DNA from 4 places in the Nocardia sp. NPDC050710 genome. Region 3 is predicted to be linked to each of the others. Evidence: riboswitches for the same ligand, from Rfam matches in the RefSeq annotation. Region 3 holds a riboswitch; each other region holds the start of a gene.

Region 1 (4,304 bases), on a different contig from region 3:
GCGGGAGACAGCGGAGACCGGCTGCCAATCGGGATGAGCTGCACGGCCTACCGAGCCGCCTCGAACGGCGGCCACGGTCATCGGCGGGCCTCGATTGCCCGAGCCCGACCCGAGCAGAAGATCACGGGCAACCGAATTTCGTGCCGACATCGCGACGCACGGTCGACCCGTACAGGTCCGGGCCCGGCCGATGAGCAGCGCCAGCCACCGGTACACCGAGGACAACACCGTCCGCATCAGGCGTTCGGCTATCGACAGTGTGATACCGACGACGACCGCGAATACGACATGGCAGGCCGACATCGTTGGTGTCGATACCATCGGATGGGAGTGCCCAGAGGCCACCGTCAACGCGATATGGCCGATCAATTGGCCGGCACCGAGTTGGCCGACCAGCACCGACAACCGAGGACCGGGCTGCCCCGCACCCACGACACCGACCGCGGCGCATCCGGCCACCAACATCACCAGCGAACTACCTGTCGGGACCATCCCGCCGCCGATGCCGTGCGCCGCGAGTGCCGCTGCCCCCGCCACCGCGCCTGTCATCGCACCACGCAGGCGCGCGGCCAGGACGGACACGGGGGACATGCGGGGAACGATACCGGCCACCGCGCCACCTCACCGCCTATGGACGCAGACCGACCCGAACGGCCGGCTTGCTCGGAACGATCAGCGCCCGCTCACGATCCCGGTGTTGATGCGGTTGGCCGCGACCTTCGATCTCGAGGTGGGGTTGGAGCTGGCCCGCGCCCGAGGAATTCCGGTCACCGTGGTCTGGCCGGTGGGCGCCTCGCGCGAGTGACGCTCGCCCTTACCAAAGAGCGTCGTCCGAAGTCCCGATCCTCGGTGTGAGCTGGGCTGCCTTTCGCGATCCGATCCTTGGTGGCTATATTCGTCGGTGCAGCTGGTTCGCCGGAGGCGGAGTCGAGGAGCCCCTGATCCGTCCGACGGCGTCGAAGCCCGGTGGTGTTCGCACACCGCCCGGGTGAGAGGGAACCCGGTGGAAATCCGGGACTGTCCCGCAGCGGTAAGTGGGAACGACAGCCGTCACCCGCACTGGGCGCATGCCTGGGAAGCGACGGTCGGTAGGACCAGCCCGGGCCACGAAGCGCCGGGGCAGACCCATTCTCGGGTCGATGCCCACGAGTCCGAAGACCTGCCCGTTGTACCGGATACGCCGTATCCGGTGGTCGTCGCCTCGTGGATTGGGCGCTACGCCGAGTGGACCCGGGCACGGGAACGATGCTTCATGGGCTCCATCAGCGTGCGCTTCATATGGGTGGCGGTCCTTGCTGCTGACCATGGAGCTCATCAATGTCGAACCCGCACAAGACTTTTACCGCAACCGTACTGGGGCTCCCGCGCATCGGCCCCAACCGGGAGCTCAAACGCGCCACCGAGTCCTACTGGGCCGGTCGTGTCGATGCCGAGGCCCTACACGCCGTGGCGGCGGACCTGCGCACCGCCCAGCTGACCGCGGCCCGCGACGCCGGGCTGGATTCGGTCCCGGTGGGCACGTTCTCCTACTACGACCAGGTGCTCGACACCGCCGTGCTGCTGGGCGCGCTGCCGGAGCGAGTGTCCGGGATCGCGGACGAGTTGGATCGCTACTTCGCCGCGGCCCGAGGCAATGCCGAGGTCGCTCCGCTCGAGATGACGAAGTGGTTCGACACCAACTATCACTACCTGGTGCCCGAACTCGCGGCGGACACGGCCTTCTCCCTGCATCCGGACAAGCCCTTGGCCGAACTGAAGGAGGCGCTGGAGCTCGGCGTGCTGGCTCGTCCGGTGATCGTCGGCCCGATCACCTTCCTGAAACTGGCCAAGTCGGTCGACGGCAGCGATCTGCTGAACCGTCTGCCCGATCTGTTGCCGCTCTACGAGCAGTTGCTCGGCCTGCTCGCCGAGGCCGGTGCGCAATGGGTTCAGATCGATGAGCCGTCGTTGGTCACCGATCTCACCGAGACCGAATTGGCGGCAGTGCGCACCACATACCAGCGGTTGTCGGAGGTGTCGGCTCGCCCGTCGATCCTGGTAGCCGCCTACTTCGGCCGACTGGGCGTGGCGCTGCCGGTGCTGGCGGAGACCGGCATCGAGGGCATCGCGCTCGACCTGGTCGCCGGTCAGGACGCGGATGTGGCTGTGGCTCGGTCGATCACGGACAAACTGATCGTGGCGGGCGTGGTCGACGGTCACAACATTTGGCGGGTCGACCCCGACCACGCGCTGCCGCTGCTGACCGGGCTGCGCGAGGCCGGTGTGTCGGTGGCCGTGTCGAGCTCGTGCTCGCTGTTGCATGTCCCGTACAGCCTCGACTCCGAGACCGATCTGGACGAGCGACTGCGTGGCTGGCTGGCGTTCGGGCAGGAGAAGATCGCCGAGGTCCGGGTGCTGGCCACCGCCCTCGCCGAGGGGGAGAACCCTGTCGCGCAGGCTCTCGCGATCGCTCGCGCCGCAGTGGCCGACCGCAAGGCCGATCCGCGTCTACGCGTCGCCTCGGTGCGCGAGCGGCTGGCGGGGCTGGGCGCGGACGCCATCCGCCGCGCTCCGGCCGACGAGCGTCGTACGGTGCAGCAGGAACGGCTGAAGCTGCCGCTGCTGCCGACCACCACGATCGGCTCCTACCCGCAGACGAGTCGCATCCGGGTGGCCCGTGCGGAGCTTCGCCGTGGCGAGATCGACCAGGCCGAATACGACAAGCGGATGTGTGCCGAGATCGCCGAAGTCATCGCGCTGCAAGAGGAAATCGGTCTCGATGTGCTGGTGCACGGTGAGCCCGAGCGCAACGACATGGTGCAGTACTTCGCCGAGCAACTCGACGGTTTCGCCGCGACGATCAACGGCTGGGTGCAGTCCTACGGCACCCGGTGTGTGCGCCCGCCGATCGTATACGGCGATGTGGCGCGCCCGACGGTCATGACCGTCGAATGGATCACCTACGCGCAGTCACTGACCAGTAAACCGGTCAAGGGCATGCTCACCGGCCCGGTCACCATCCTGGCGTGGTCGTTCATCCGCGATGATCAACCGCTTTCCGACACCGCCAGGCAGATCGCACTGGCCATACGGGACGAGACGGTGGACCTGGAAGCGGCCGGAATCGGCGTCATCCAGGTGGACGAGCCCGCACTGCGCGAGCTACTGCCACTGCGCAAGGCCGACCAGACCACCTACCTGGACTGGGCGGTCGACGCGTTCCGCCTCGCTACTTCCGGTGTCGCCGATGCCACGCAGATCCACACCCACCTGTGCTACTCGGAGTTCGGTGAGGTCATCGGGGCGATCGCCGGGTTGGATGCCGACGTCACCTCGATCGAGGCGGCGCGCTCGCATATGGAGGTGCTCGACGACCTCAACGCGGCGGGCTTCGATTTGGGCGTGGGGCCGGGTGTCTACGACATCCACTCGCCGCGCGTGCCCGGCTCCGAGGAGATCGAGAAATCGCTCGCGCAGGCGCTGAAAGCCGTTCCGGCCGAACGCCTGTGGGTCAACCCCGACTGCGGACTGAAGACCCGCCGCAATGACGAGGTGATCGCCTCGCTGCGCAACCTCGTCGCGGCGGCCCGAGCGCTGCGCTGACGTGGTTCGGGGCGCCCGCGTGGCGGGCGTCCCCGAATTGCGACGCTTCCCTACCAGCCCGAGGCCAATATGCACTTTTTTCCGGGGACCGCACGGTGACCGACCAAGCCGTCCGAACTATCCGAACCGCGTCCGCAGCTCGATCGGTCGTGGAGAATCTGCGTACCCATTCCACGACGCGCGTACCGTTCTCCGTGGAGTTCAATCCGCCCCGCGACGCCGACGGCGAGGCTCGGTTGTGGCGTACCGTCAGGCAGTTCGAGCGCATGCATCCGGCATTCGTATCGATGACCTACGGCGCGGGCGGTTCCACCAAGGACCGCACCGCCCGCATCACCGGTCAACTGGCTCAACAGACCACACTGCTGCCGGTCGCGCATCTCACGGCGGTCGGGCACAGCGTGGCCGAATTGCGCACGCTGGTAGGTTCCTACGCCGACTACGGTATCCGTGACATCCTCGTCCTGCGCGGGGACCCACCCGGAGATCCGCTCGGGGAGTGGCACAAGCACCCGGCCGGTGTCACCTATGCCGAGGAACTGGTTCGAATCGTGCGCGATCTCGGTGACTTCAACATCGGTGTGGCGTCCTTCCCACAGGGCCATCACCGCTCCCCGGACCTGGAGACCGACACCGCCTTCCTGGCCGCGAAACTCCGCGCCGGAGCGGACTATTCGATCACTCAGATGTTCTTCGACATCGAGCATTACCTCCGCTTGCGT
Region 2 (4,304 bases), on a different contig from region 3:
GCTGCCCGCGCGGACCGACCGCGCCGCGGTGTTCTCCGCCGCCCTCATGGAGCTCGGCGCAACGGTCTGCACCGCACGCACCCCCGGCTGCGACCGCTGCCCGCTGCCGCGCTGCGCCTGGGTGAGCGCGGGCCGACCCGCCTCCGAGGTGGTGCGCCGCGTCCAGAAGTACGAGGGCACCGACCGCCAGGCCCGCGGGCGACTGCTGGACGTCCTGCGCGATGCCAGTGGTCCGGTGGAGCGGGTTCGCCTCGATCTGGCCTGGACGCGCGACCCGGGGCAGCGCGACCGCGCACTGGATTCGCTACTCGTCGACGGGCTGATCGAGCAGACCTCCGACGGCCTGTTCGCACTCGCGGGCGAGGGCGGAGCCGCGGGCTGAGGCCATCCGAGCCCGGCCGAATATGGTTGCCGGGCGGAACGTTCCGTCAGGCGAGCACTCGGCGCAGGAACTGTTCGACCCGCTCGCGGTAGCGCTCGGGCTGGTCGTCGTGCACGAGATGCCCGGCATCCGCGATCAGTACGTATTCGGCCGCGGGGTTCGTCCGTGCCATTTCGCGCATCTGCCCGGGCGGGGTAATGGTGTGCTCACCCTCGATGAGCAGGGCCGGTGCCCGCACCGCGCGCCACTGGCTCCAGAAATCCCTGGTACCCCACTCCTCCGAGATATCGCGGAAGGTGGCGACCGAACCGTGCAGCCGGTAGCCGTCCGGTCCGCGCTCGAAGGATTTCAGGAAATAGCGGCCCGCCACCGGGCCGAAGAAATCGAGCACCGCGTCCGCGTCCGGAAACGGTTGCGGCCATGCCTCGATCATGGCCGCCCAGTTCGCGGCGGTGCGGCCGGTGAAATCAGGCGCGATGTCCTCGACCACCAGCGCCCGGACCCGCTGCGGATATCGCGCGGCGAAGACCCAACCGTGCAGACCGCCCATCGAATGCCCGATCACGACCATGGGTTCGGTAATGGCCGCGGTGGCGGCGGCGAGGTCCTCGACGAAGGCCTCGGTGGTCAATTCCTCCGGTGCGGGCCGACCGTGACCCGCGGCGTCGAAGGTGTAGAGATGACCGTGGCCGCGCAGCCAATTCAGGTGGTCTCCCCAGGTGCGGGCGCTACCCATCAATCCGTGCAGCAGCAGGATCGGAACCCCGGCACCGCCTTCGTCGTGCAACACGGGGTCGATTTTGCCGCGTGTATCGCACGGCGCACCCGCGGCCCCATCCGAGCGTGCACCGAAGTCCGCGACCACGGGCGAGAACGTATTGTCGAATCATGGCTGTTGTGAAGATCAACGCGATCGAGGTTCCCGAGGGCGCGGGCCCCGAGCTGGAGAAGCGGTTCGCCCATCGTGCGCACGCGGTCGAGGGTTCGCCGGGTTTCCTGGGGTTCCAGCTGCTGCGTCCGGTCTCCGGCGACAATCGGTACTTCGTTGTCACCCAATGGGATTCCGAGGAGTCCTTCGCGGCGTGGCGGGACGGTCCGGCGCGTGCGGCGCATGCGGGCAGCGGCGAACAGAAGCCGGTGTCGACCGGTGCCTCGCTGCTGGAGTTCGAGGTCGTACTCGACGTCGCGGCCAAGTCCGCATCCTGACGAATCCGCGAATGGCCTGGCAGGTTCGGTGTCACCGAGCTGCCGGGCGACTCGCCCGACGCCGTGGCACCGTGCTGCCGATCGTATTGACGTCGGATGCCCTCGGGTGTCACAGTTCGAGTGACCAAGCGATGGTGATGCGGTAATTCCGGTGTGATTCCGGAGCGGTCGCGCCACTGTGTTCCATGCACCGAGTCCTCGGTGCCGGAAAGCCAGACACCGGCACCGTCGCACCGCACAACTCACGGGACGCGCATCCCTAGGAGGACTCGAATGGCTATCGCGCATTCGCCCAGCCGGGCATCCGAATCCCTGGCCACCGTACTCATCACGGTAGGCGTCGTTCTTCTCGCACTGCTCACGCTGTACCTGGTCGGCTTCGACCAGGGCGCAATCTCGCGTAGCGGGATGTTCATGCACGAGCTGATGCATGACGGACGCCATCTGCTGGGTGTTCCGTGCCACTGATTTCGCCTACCCCGCCGACTCGGTCGGCTGCCGTCCCCCTGGCTGGATCGTTCAAGACGCTGCTGTTGCGCGGTCTGCTGGCCGGCTTGATCGCCGGTCTGCTGGCCGCCACGGTGGGCTATTTCGTCGGCGAGCCGAAGATCGATGCCGCCATCGCCATCGAAGAGGCGAACTCCGCCGCGGAATCGGGGCACTCCGCACCCGAGGACACCGCGGGCCATTCACACGGCGACGAGGAGGAGCCGCTGGTCAGCCGGAGCGGACAGAAGGCGGGACAATTCCTCGCCCTCGGTCTCGGCGGGCTGGCATTCGGCGCGATCTTCGGCGCGGCCACACATTTCGCGCGCCGCCACACCACCCTGTCGGGACCCGGGCTGGCGATAGCGCTGGCGGCGGGCGGCTGGCTGGCCATCGTCGCGGTGCCGTTCTTCAAGTACCCGGCGAATCCGCCCGCGGTGGGCGATCCGGAGACCATCAACGACCGCACCCTGCTGTGGGTGGGCGTGGTGCTGCTCGGCTTCGTCGCCGTCGGCGCCGGGGTCTACGTGTACACACTGCTGCGGGGCAGGCTAGGCACACTGCGGCTCATCGCGGGTGTCGCCGCGTTCGTCCTCATCACCACGCTCGGCTACATCCTGCTGCCCGGCGTCGACGAGGTGAAGGCGGACTTCCCGCCCAGTCTGCTCTGGCAGTTCCGGGTGGCGTCGCTGGCGCAGACCGCCACACTGTGGGCCGCGCTCGGGCTCGGATTCGCATTCCTCACCGAATACGCCACGCGCTCTAGTACTGCGGTACCGGAGCAGGTTGCTACCGCGGGCTGATCCGCACATCGCACGGACAGGGCAGTGTCGGTCGTATGACCGGCACTGCCCCTTCCGTCCGGCCCGCGGCGCTGCGCGCGGCCGAACCACATCGAACCCCACGCGCCGTCTCGGTGGCCTTCGGCGGACTCGTCGTCGCGCTGGTCGCGGGCGTCGCCGAAGCGATCGCGCAGGCCACGATCGCCCTCGAGCGGCCGCCGACCGATCTGCCCGCATTGGCGACCGGGCTGCTGCGCGGCGCCATCTACCTGGCGGTATTGCTGGTCGCCGTCCGGATGACGCACGGCGACCGCTGGGCCCGCCTGACCCTGACCTTCGGCATCGGCGTCCTCGGCCTGACCTCGCTCATCGTCGAACCACTGCGGGCACTATCGAACGCCGATGACTTCGGGGACCTGTTCACCGATGTGACAATGAGCGATCTGACCATCGCCGCACTGCGCGCGATCCACGTCCTGGCCGTCCTCGTCGCCATCCCCGCCATGTACACCCCCACCGCTCGCCGCCACTTCCGCACTGTCTGACGGGCACCTTTACGAGCAAAGGCCGCCGGTTCTCCGAACTGCACAGAGAACCGGCGGCCTTTTCGCAGAATCACCGTTCCCGAATACCCACTGATCTCGCCAGCACATGGGTAACTCGCCGGGTACCGGCTAACTCATCCAGCACCTCACCGCCGGCCGCCGACGCAACGATCTCGGCACCCAGATCTGGCCAGAAGACCCGGAGAGGCGGAACAGCCAATTCACATGAGTGCGGCGTCGAGGGTGATGTCGTCCACGCCCGCCAGCGCCTTGCTCACCGGGCACCCGGCCTTGGCGGCGGCCGCGGCGGCCGCGAAACCGTCGGCGTCGATACCCGAGACCCGGCCGCGGACGGTCAGCTTGATGCCGGTGATCCGGAAGCCGCCCGCCGGATCGGGGCCGAGGCTGACGTCGGCGCTGACATCGAGGCTCTCCGTCGTGCCTCCCGCATTGCCGATCTGGGCCGAGAGCGCCATCGCGTAGCAGGAGGAGTGGGCCGCCGCGATCAGCTCTTCCGGACTGGTCGTGCCGTCGGCGTTCTCGGCGGAACGCTTGGGGAACGACACATCGAACTTGCCGACGCCGGAGCTGGCCAGTTCGACCTGTCCTGAGCCATCCTGCAGGCCGCCGATCCAGGCGGTGCGCGCGGTACGAGTAGGCATCACGGTCCTTTCACAGATGATGCGCCTCCGCCTCTCCGCGACTCCAGGCCAGACACGGCGCCGCGAGAGTGACGTCGGCGGCCAGCGGTTGACCGCGTGGCCGAATTTTGGGCGTACCCGGGGAGTTACCGATGTACTCACGAAATCAGTCGTTACGTACTCGGAGCATGATAGTCATGAATTGGTCAGTCCGAGGCGCTGGTTCGACGGTCGAGTTGCTCGAGCACCAGCGGCCAGGCGG
Region 3 (4,304 bases):
GCACGTCGGTGCCGCCGGTGAGCACGGAGACGCCCTTGTCCTCGACGTCGGCTCCGGTCAGGCGCTCGGCGAGGATGCGGGAACCGGACAGGGTGCGCACCTGACGGTCCTTGAACTCGTCGGTCGCGGCGATCTTGAATGCGGCGGCCTTGGCGGCGATCACGTGCATCAGCGGGCCACCCTGCTGACCCGGGAACACCGCCGAGTTCAGCTTCTTGCCGAATTCCTGCTTGGCCAGGATCAGACCGGAGCGGGGGCCGCCGAGGGTCTTGTGCACGGTGGAGGACACCACGTCGGCATACGGCACCGGCGAGGGGTGCAGACCGGCGGCGACCAGACCGGCGAAGTGCGCCATGTCGACCCACAGGTAGGCGCCGACCTCGTCGGCGATCTCGCGGAACTTCGCGAAGTCCTGGTGGCGCGGGTAGGCCGACCAGCCGGCGACGATCACCTTCGGCTTGGCCGCCTTGGCGATGTCACGCACCTCGTCCATGTCGATGCGGTGGTCCTCCTTGCTCACCCCGTACGAGTGGACGTCGTAGAGCTTGCCGGAGAAGTTCAGGCGCATGCCGTGGGTGAGGTGACCGCCGTGGGCCAGGTCCAGGCCCAGCAGGGTCTCGCCCGGGTTCATCAGCGCCATCAGCACCGCGGCGTTGGCTTGGGCGCCGGAGTGGGGCTGCACGTTGGCGAACTCGGCGCCGAAGAGCTCCTTGGCGCGGTCGCGCGCCAGGGTCTCCACCACGTCGACGGCCTCACAGCCACCGTAGTAGCGGCGGCCCGGGTAGCCCTCGGCGTACTTGTTGGTGAGCACGGAACCCTGCGCCTGCAGGACCGCGCGCGGCACGAAGTTCTCCGAGGCGATCATCTCGAGGGTGTCGCGCTCGCGGGCGAGCTCGCCCGCCATTGCGGCGGCCAACTCGGGATCGAGCTCACCGAGAGACTGGGTATTCACCGAAACAGCAGCGGTAGCGGACTGGGCCACGATGTGTTCTCCGTCGGGTGGCAGCAACGGCCTGACGCCAATGGACGCACGACAGCGGAACCCCCAACTCGCACAACACGATTCGGGAACCTGCCGGTGAGCGCCCGATCCACGAGGCGACGACCCCCGGACACGGCGTATCCGGCACAGTGGCAGGTCTTCGGACTTACAGGCACCGGCCGGGGACCCCCCGCGCCACCTACTGACCGCCGCTTCCCGGGCATGGGTGGCCCAGTGCTGTTGACGATGTTCGTTCCTGCTTACCGCTGCGGGACAGCCCCGGATTTCCACCGGGTTCCCTCTCCACCCCGAAACGCCACACGGCGCGAGGTGTCGACGCCGACGACCGAGCGGGGACTCCCGACATCCAGGCCACCGGCGAACCAGCTGCCCGCACAGAATACGACACCGCAGTGCACACACAACCCACGCACCGCTACCACGGTGGACCATCGCCCACCCCGACACCCTGATATCGCCTCGAAAAGCCACCCTCGAGCGGCCTTTCCACTATGACGGGCCTCACAGAGAAAAAGCCTGGGACGGCCGGGCGATCCGCCTGGCCATCGCCGCTGGGCGATTCTGGACTAGCATGGTCGGCGCAGCTGGTTCACGTTCACTGTGCAGAGTCGGAGTCCCGAGCTCCGGTGATCGTGTCGAAACCGGGCGCCGGGAGACCGGTGTCCGGCAAGAGGGAACCCGGTGGGAATCCGGGACTGTCCCGCAGCGGTGAGTGGGAACGACCGCCGTCATCGAGCACTGGGCACCTCCCTGGGAAGCGACGGCCAGTAGGTCGGCCGAATCGGCCGGTGCCCACAAGTCCGAAGACCTGCCCGTTGCGCCGGACACGCCGTGTCCGGCGGCCTCCGCCTCGTGGATTGGGCGCACGGACCGACAATTTCCGACCCGCCGGACCTGTCCGGAGCGGGCGCGGTTTTCGCGCGTGTTCGCACGGTCGGTGGTCGGTGCTGCCCACGACAGGCTGTGGCCATCCCACCCGTACCGGAGACGATGATCGTGGCCGTTCCGCACACCCCCTTCACCGCCACTGTTCTGGGGCTGCCCCGAGTTGGGCCGAACCGTGAACTCAAGCGCGCCACCGAGGCCTACTGGGCCGGCAAGGTCGACGCCAATCACCTGCACACCGTCGCGCGCGAGCTGCGCCATGCTCATCTGAGCCTGCTCGCCGCCGCCGGCCTGGACTCGATCCCGGTCGGCACCTTCTCCTACTACGACCAGGTCCTCGACACCGCCGTCCTGCTGGGTGCGCTGCCGCCACGGGTCGCCGAGATCGCCGACCCGCTCGATCGCTACTTCGCCGCTGCTCGCGGCACCGACTCGATCGCGCCGCTCGAGATGACCAAATGGTTCGACACCAACTACCACTACATCGTCCCCGAGATCGACGGCGGCACCCGGTTCTCGCTGCACCCGGAGAAGCTGTTCGCCGAGCTCACCGAGGCCGACGAGCTCGGGATCCCGGCCCGTCCGGTCGTCATCGGGCCGCTGACCTTCCTGAAGCTGGCCAAGCATGCCGATGGTGCGCCGTTGGACCGCCTCGCCGAGTTGCTCCCGCTGTACCGGGACCTGCTCGCCCGGCTCGCGGCCGCCGGTGTCGCGTGGGTCCAGATCGATGAGCCGATCCTGGTGACCGACCTGAGCGACAGCGAGCTCGCGGCGGTACGCGCCACCTACACCGAGCTGGCCTCGAGCACCGACCGGCCCGCGATCCTGATCGCCACCTACTTCGGCCACACCGATGCCGCGCTCGCCGAGATCGCGGCCACCCCGGTAGACGCGATCGCGGTCGACTTCACCACCGGCACCACCGTCGAGGCCATCGCCTCGGTCCCCGCGCTGACGCACAAACTGCTGGTGGCCGGTGTCGTCGACGGCCGCAACATCTGGCGCACCGATCTCGACGCCGCGCTGAGCACCCTCGGTTCGCTGCTGGGCAGCGCCGCCTCGGTCGCGGTGTCGAGTTCGTGCTCCCTGCTGCACGTTCCGTACTCGCTCACCCCGGAAGCCGCGCTCGACGAGCGGCTGCGGTCGTGGCTGGCATTCGGCGCCGAGAAGGTCGACGAAGTTCGCGTACTCGCCACGGCATTGACCCAGGGCACCGACACCGTCGCCGCAGAGCTGCGCGCGGCCCGCGACGCCGCCGAGTCGCGCCGCACCGACCCTCGCCTGCACAACGACACGGTCCGTGCCCGCCTGGCCGCGCTCACCCCCGCCGACATCGAGCGGGCTCCCGCCGACGAACGGCGCGCCAAGCAGCGGGCGCATCTGGACCTGCCATTGCTGCCGACCACCACGATCGGCTCCTACCCGCAGACCTCGGCGATCCGGCTCGCCCGCGCCGCGCTGCGCAAGGGCGAGATCGACCAGGCCGAGTACGTGACACGGATGCACGGGGAGATCGACGACGTCATCGCGCTGCAGGAACGCCTGGGCCTGGATGTGCTGGTTCACGGCGAACCCGAGCGCAACGACATGGTCCAGTACTTCGCCGAGCTGCTCGACGGCTTCGCCGCCACCGACAACGGCTGGGTGCAGTCCTACGGCACCCGCTGCGTGCGCCCGCCGATCCTCTTCGGTGACGTCGTCCGGCCCGCGCCGATGACCACCGACTGGATCGGCTACGCCCAGTCACGCACCACCAAGCCGGTCAAGGGCATGCTCACCGGACCCGTCACCATCCTGGCGTGGTCCTTCGTCCGCGACGACCAGCCGCTGGGCGAATCCGCTCGTCAGGTCGCCCTCGCCATCCGCGACGAAGTCACCGACCTCGAAACCGGTGGCGCGCGCATCATCCAGGTCGACGAACCCGCCCTGCGCGAGCTGCTCCCCCTGCGTGCGGCCGAGCAGCCGGATTACCTTGCGTGGTCGGTGGATTCGTTCCGTCTGGCGACCTCCGGTGTCGCCGACACCACCCAGATCCACACCCATCTGTGCTATTCCGAATTCGGTGAGGTCATCGGAGCGATCGCCGGCCTGGACGCCGACGTCACCTCGATCGAGGCCGCCCGCTCGCACATGGAGGTTCTCGACGACCTCAACGCCGCGGGCTTCGACCTCGGCGTCGGTCCTGGCGTCTACGACATCCACTCCCCGCGTGTGCCTTCGGTCGAGGAGATCACCACCTCGTTGCAGGCGGCACTGAAAGCTGTTCCGGCCGAGCGGCTCTGGGTGAACCCGGACTGCGGTCTGAAGACCCGCGGACCGGTCGAGGTCGAAGCTTCACTGCGCAACCTCGTCGCCGCGGCAGCCGCGCTGCGCTGACCGAGGTTCGAGGATCGTGTCGGCGTCGGCGCCCAGCGCG
Region 4 (4,304 bases), on a different contig from region 3:
AGCGTCGCCGCGGCGGGCGCGCGCAGCAGACCCGCCATATCCTTGATGGCCAGCACATGCGCGCCCGCGTCCACGATCTGCTCGGCCAGCTTGAGGTAATAGTCGAGGGTGTACAGGGTTTCGTTCGGATCCGACAGGTCGCCGGTGTAGCTCATCGCGACTTCCGCGATGGTGGTGCCGGTTTCCCGTACCGCGTCGATGGCGGGACGCATCTGGTCGACATTGTTGAGCGCGTCGAAGATGCGGAAGATGTCGATACCGGTGGCGGCGGCCTCGGAGACGAAGGCGCGCGTCACCTGCTCCGGGTAGGGCGTGTACCCGACGGTATTGCGGCCGCGCAGCAGCATCTGCAGGCAGATATTCGGCACCGCCTCGCGCAGCGCGGCCAGTCGCTCCCACGGGTCCTCGTACAGGAAGCGCAGCGCCACATCGTAGGTCGCGCCGCCCCATGCCTCGATCGAGAGCAGTTCGGGGGTCAGCCGCGCCACATGCCCGGCGACGCCGAGCAGGCCGTTGGTACGCACCCGGGTCGCGAGCAACGACTGGTGCGCGTCGCGGAAGGTGGTGTCGGTGACACCGACCGCCTTCTGGTCGCGCAGCGCCTGCGCGAAACCCTCCGGGCCCAGCCGCAGCAGGCGCTGCCGGGAGCCGGACGGCGGCGGCACGCTCAGGTCGATGGCGGGCAGTTTGTCGTGCGGATACACCGTGGTCGGACGCTCACCATGCGGCTTGTTGACGGTGACGTCGGCCAGGTAGTTGAGGATCCGGGTGCCGCGGTCGGCCGAACCGCGCAGGGTCAGCAGCTGCGGGCGCTCATCGATGAACGAGGTGGTGACCCGCCCCGCCTTGAAATCCGGATCGTCCAGCACGGCCTGCAGGAACGGAATATTCGTCGACACACCGCGGATGCGGAACTCCGCGAGGGCACGACCGGCGCGCGCCACCGCGGCGGGCAGATCGCGGCCACGGCAGGTCAGCTTCACCAGCATGGAGTCGAAGTAGGCGCCGATCTCCGCGCCGAGGTTGGCTCCGCCGTCGAGCCGGATACCCGCGCCGCCCGGGGTGCGGTAGGCGGTAATGCGTCCGGTGTCCGGGCGGAAACCGTTGGCCGGATCCTCGGTGGTGATCCGGCACTGCAGCGCGGCGCCGCGGACGGTGATCTTGTCCTGGCTCAGGCCGAGCTGCTCCAGGGTCTCCCCCGCCGCGATCCGCAGCTGCGACTGCACCAGATCCACATCGGTGACCTCCTCGGTCACCGTGTGCTCGACCTGGATGCGCGGGTTCATCTCGATGAAGACGTGATTGCCGCGCTCATCGAGCAGGAACTCCACGGTGCCGGCGCAGCTGTAGCCGATCTGGCGGGCGAAGGCCACCGCGTCGTTGCAGATCCGTTCGCGCAGTGCGGGATCCAGGTTCGGCGCGGGTGCGAGTTCGATCACCTTCTGGTGGCGGCGCTGCACCGAACAGTCGCGCTCGAACAGGTGCATGACATTGCCGTGCTGGTCGGCCAGGATCTGCACCTCGATGTGGCGCGGATTCACCACGGCCTGCTCGAGGAACACCGTCGGATCGCCGAATGCCGATTCCGCTTCGCGGGACGCGGCCTCGATCGATTCGCGCAACTGCTCGGCGGCGGCGACCCGGCGCATGCCACGCCCGCCGCCGCCCGCGACCGCCTTGACGAAGATCGGGTAATCGAGCTCCTGGGCGGCGGCGAGCAATTCGTCCACATCCGCGGACGGCGCGCTGGACCGCAGCACCGGCAGCCCGGCGGCCTTGGCGGCCTCGATGGCGCGGGCCTTGTTACCCGCCAGCTCCAGCACCTCGGCCGAGGGTCCGATGAAGGTGATGCCCTCGCGGGCGCAGGCCGCCGCCAGATCGGGATTCTCGGACAGGAAGCCGTACCCGGGGTAGATGGCATCGGCACCCGCGGTCTTGGCGGCATCGATGATCGCGTCGATGGACAGGTACGCCCGCACCGGGTGTCCCTGCTCACCGATCTGGTAGGACTCGGCGGCCTTCAACCGGTGGACCGAGTTGCGATCCTCGTGCGGAAAGACGGCGACCGTCCCGATGCCCAGTTCGTAGGCCGCGCGGAAGGCACGGATGGCGATCTCGCCGCGATTTGCAACCAAGACTTTCGAGAACATTGAACTAAGGTACCCGCCCCCGAACCCGGCTCTGACACGGAAGTCCCCTTCGCAGAAATCTTCACAACGAGATGTAGCAGGCTTGCGAAGTTGTGTTCATCGGGCGGTCACATATCACCGTAGCCTCCGTTCCGCTGTGCGGAACGGATCCTTGCCATCGGCGGGCGGCTTCGCCCACGCGGGCAACCGATGAGCGACGCGATCGAGCGCACCGCATACACTGGCGAGGCAGCTGGTTTCTCCGGTGCGCCGACGAGTTGGAGCCCCGACGTCGCGTACCGGAGTCGAAGCCCGTCCGCCGATGCGGCGCGCGGGTGAGAGGGAACCCGGTGGGAATCCGGGACTGTCCCGCAGCGGTATGCAGGAACGACCGCCGTCATACGCACTGGGCGCAAGCCTGGGAAGCGACGGCCAGTAGGGGAGCCCCGGACGCCGGGGCCGGCCAGAAGGCCCGTGCCTGCGAGTCCGAAGACCTGCCGGTTGTGCCGGATACGCCGTATCCGGCGGCCACCGCCTCGTGGATTGGGCGCGCGGACCTCCAGTGCTGAACTTCTCGGGCTCCGACCATCGTGGCGGACCGCCGAGTCGTCGACTGGTTGCCGCGTACCCGTATGGCGATGGTTTACGTTCACAGCACTGGAGCAAACATCGTGACTGTTTCTTCGCATACCGGGTTCACTCACCCCGCCGATCGCCAGCCCCCGAGTTCACCGCAACGGTTCTCGGGCTGCCACGGGTGGGACCGCGCCGGGAATTGAAGCGCGCCACCGAGTCCTACTGGGCTGGGCGCATCGACGCCGAGCAACTGCACCGGGTCGCCCGCGACCTGCGCCGCACCCAATTCGCCGAATTGCAGGCGGCCGGGCTGGATTCGGTGCCGGTGGGTACCTTCTCCTATTACGACCAGGTGCTCGACACCGCCGTGCTGCTCGGCGCGCTGCCGCCCCGAGTGGCCGGAATTGCCGATCCACTGGATCGGTATTTCGCCGCGGCCCGCGGCACGGACACGGTGGAACCACTGGAGATGACCAAATGGTTCGACACCAACTACCACTACCTGGTGCCGGAAATCGGTCCGGAGACCACGTTTTCGCTGCATCCGGAAAACTGCTGGAGGAACTGGCCGAGGCGCTCGCGCTCGGCGTACCCGCCCGGCCGGTGGTGATCGGCCCGGTCACCTTCCTGAAGCTGGCCAAGGCGACCGGCGGCCCGGCCCTGGATCGACTGGGTGAGCTGATTCCGCTGTACCGCGAACTGCTGCGACTGCTGGCCGCGGCGGGCGCCGAGTGGGTGCAGATCGATGAGCCGGTGCTGGTCACCGACCTCACCGAGGCCGAGATCGAGCTGGTGCGCGGCGCCTATGCTGAGCTCTCGGCGGCGACCGAGCGCTCAGCGCTGCTGGTGGCCACGTATTTCGGCAGGCCGTGCGCGGCGCTGTCCGCGCTGGCGAGCACCGATATCGAGGGCGTCGCACTCGATATCGGTTATGAGAGCGACCTGTCCGACGTGGTCGCGGTGCCCGCACTGGCGAATAAGCTGCTCGTCGCGGGTGTCGTCGACGGGCGAAATGTGTGGCGCACCGATCTGGATCGGGCGCTGGCCACACTGGGCACCCTGCTCGGCTCCGCGGCGTCGGTCGCGGTTTCGAGCTCGTGCTCACTGCTGCACGTGCCGTACTCGCTGGCCGTCGAAACCCAGCTGGACGACGAGCTGCGGTCCTGGCTCGCCTTCGGCTCCGAAAAAGTCACCGAGGTGCGACTGCTTGCAACGGCCCTGGGCTCGGGACCGGCGGCGATCAGCGACGAATTGGATGCGGTCCGTGCGGCTTTGGCCGCGCGACGCACCGATCCCCGGCTGTCCGACCCGCGGGTGCGGGCCCGGCTCGCCGCGCTCGGCCCGGGCGCCACCCGGCGGGCGCCCGCCGAGGAGCGGCGCGCCGTGCAGGCCGAACGCCTGCACCTGCCCGCACTGCCCACCACCACGATCGGCTCATATCCGCAGACCTCGGCGATCCCGCTGGCCCGCGCGGCGCTGCGCAAGGGCGAGATCGATCAGGCCGAGTACCTGCGCCGGATGCGCGCCGAGATCGCGGATGTCGTTGCGCTGCAAGAGCGGTTGGGGCTGGACGTGCTGGTGCACGGAGAATCGGAACGC

Evidence for each region. Region 3 has a riboswitch for cobalamin ahead of metE (5-methyltetrahydropteroyltriglutamate--homocysteine S-methyltransferase). Riboswitches for the same ligand answer to the same signal wherever they lie in the genome.
Region 1: another riboswitch for cobalamin. It lies ahead of metE (5-methyltetrahydropteroyltriglutamate--homocysteine S-methyltransferase); the one in region 3 lies ahead of metE (5-methyltetrahydropteroyltriglutamate--homocysteine S-methyltransferase).
Region 2: another riboswitch for cobalamin. It lies ahead of AB0H61_RS31920 (CbtB-domain containing protein); the one in region 3 lies ahead of metE (5-methyltetrahydropteroyltriglutamate--homocysteine S-methyltransferase).
Region 4: another riboswitch for cobalamin. It lies ahead of metE (5-methyltetrahydropteroyltriglutamate--homocysteine S-methyltransferase); the one in region 3 lies ahead of metE (5-methyltetrahydropteroyltriglutamate--homocysteine S-methyltransferase).

The regions. Positions count from the first base shown of each region.
Region 1 covers NZ_JBFAHV010000037.1:48,793-53,096, forward strand. Annotated here, with positions in the region: gene AB0H61_RS36775 (hypothetical protein) at 1-591, opposite strand, end outside; cobalamin riboswitch at 970-1,182, shown strand; gene metE (5-methyltetrahydropteroyltriglutamate--homocysteine S-methyltransferase) at 1,318-3,582, shown strand; gene AB0H61_RS36785 (methylenetetrahydrofolate reductase) at 3,732-4,304, shown strand, end outside.
Region 2 covers NZ_JBFAHV010000025.1:44,689-48,992, reverse strand. Annotated here, with positions in the region: gene AB0H61_RS31935 (A/G-specific adenine glycosylase) at 1-382, shown strand, start outside; gene AB0H61_RS31930 (alpha/beta hydrolase) at 429-1,172, opposite strand; gene AB0H61_RS31925 (antibiotic biosynthesis monooxygenase) at 1,271-1,588, shown strand; cobalamin riboswitch at 1,678-1,831, shown strand; gene AB0H61_RS31920 (CbtB-domain containing protein) at 1,862-2,056, shown strand; gene AB0H61_RS31915 (CbtA family protein) at 2,047-2,877, shown strand; gene AB0H61_RS31910 (hypothetical protein) at 2,913-3,401, shown strand; gene AB0H61_RS31905 (OsmC family peroxiredoxin) at 3,623-4,063, opposite strand; gene AB0H61_RS31900 (SRPBCC domain-containing protein) at 4,249-4,304, opposite strand, start outside.
Region 3 covers NZ_JBFAHV010000035.1:55,017-59,320, reverse strand. Annotated here, with positions in the region: gene glyA (serine hydroxymethyltransferase) at 1-982, opposite strand, end outside; cobalamin riboswitch at 1,116-1,318, opposite strand; cobalamin riboswitch at 1,630-1,834, shown strand; gene metE (5-methyltetrahydropteroyltriglutamate--homocysteine S-methyltransferase) at 1,994-4,264, shown strand.
Region 4 covers NZ_JBFAHV010000001.1:1,179,960-1,184,263, forward strand. Annotated here, with positions in the region: gene AB0H61_RS05540 (pyruvate carboxylase) at 1-2,150, opposite strand, end outside; cobalamin riboswitch at 2,425-2,646, shown strand; partial or broken gene metE (5-methyltetrahydropteroyltriglutamate--homocysteine S-methyltransferase) at 2,878-4,304, shown strand, end outside.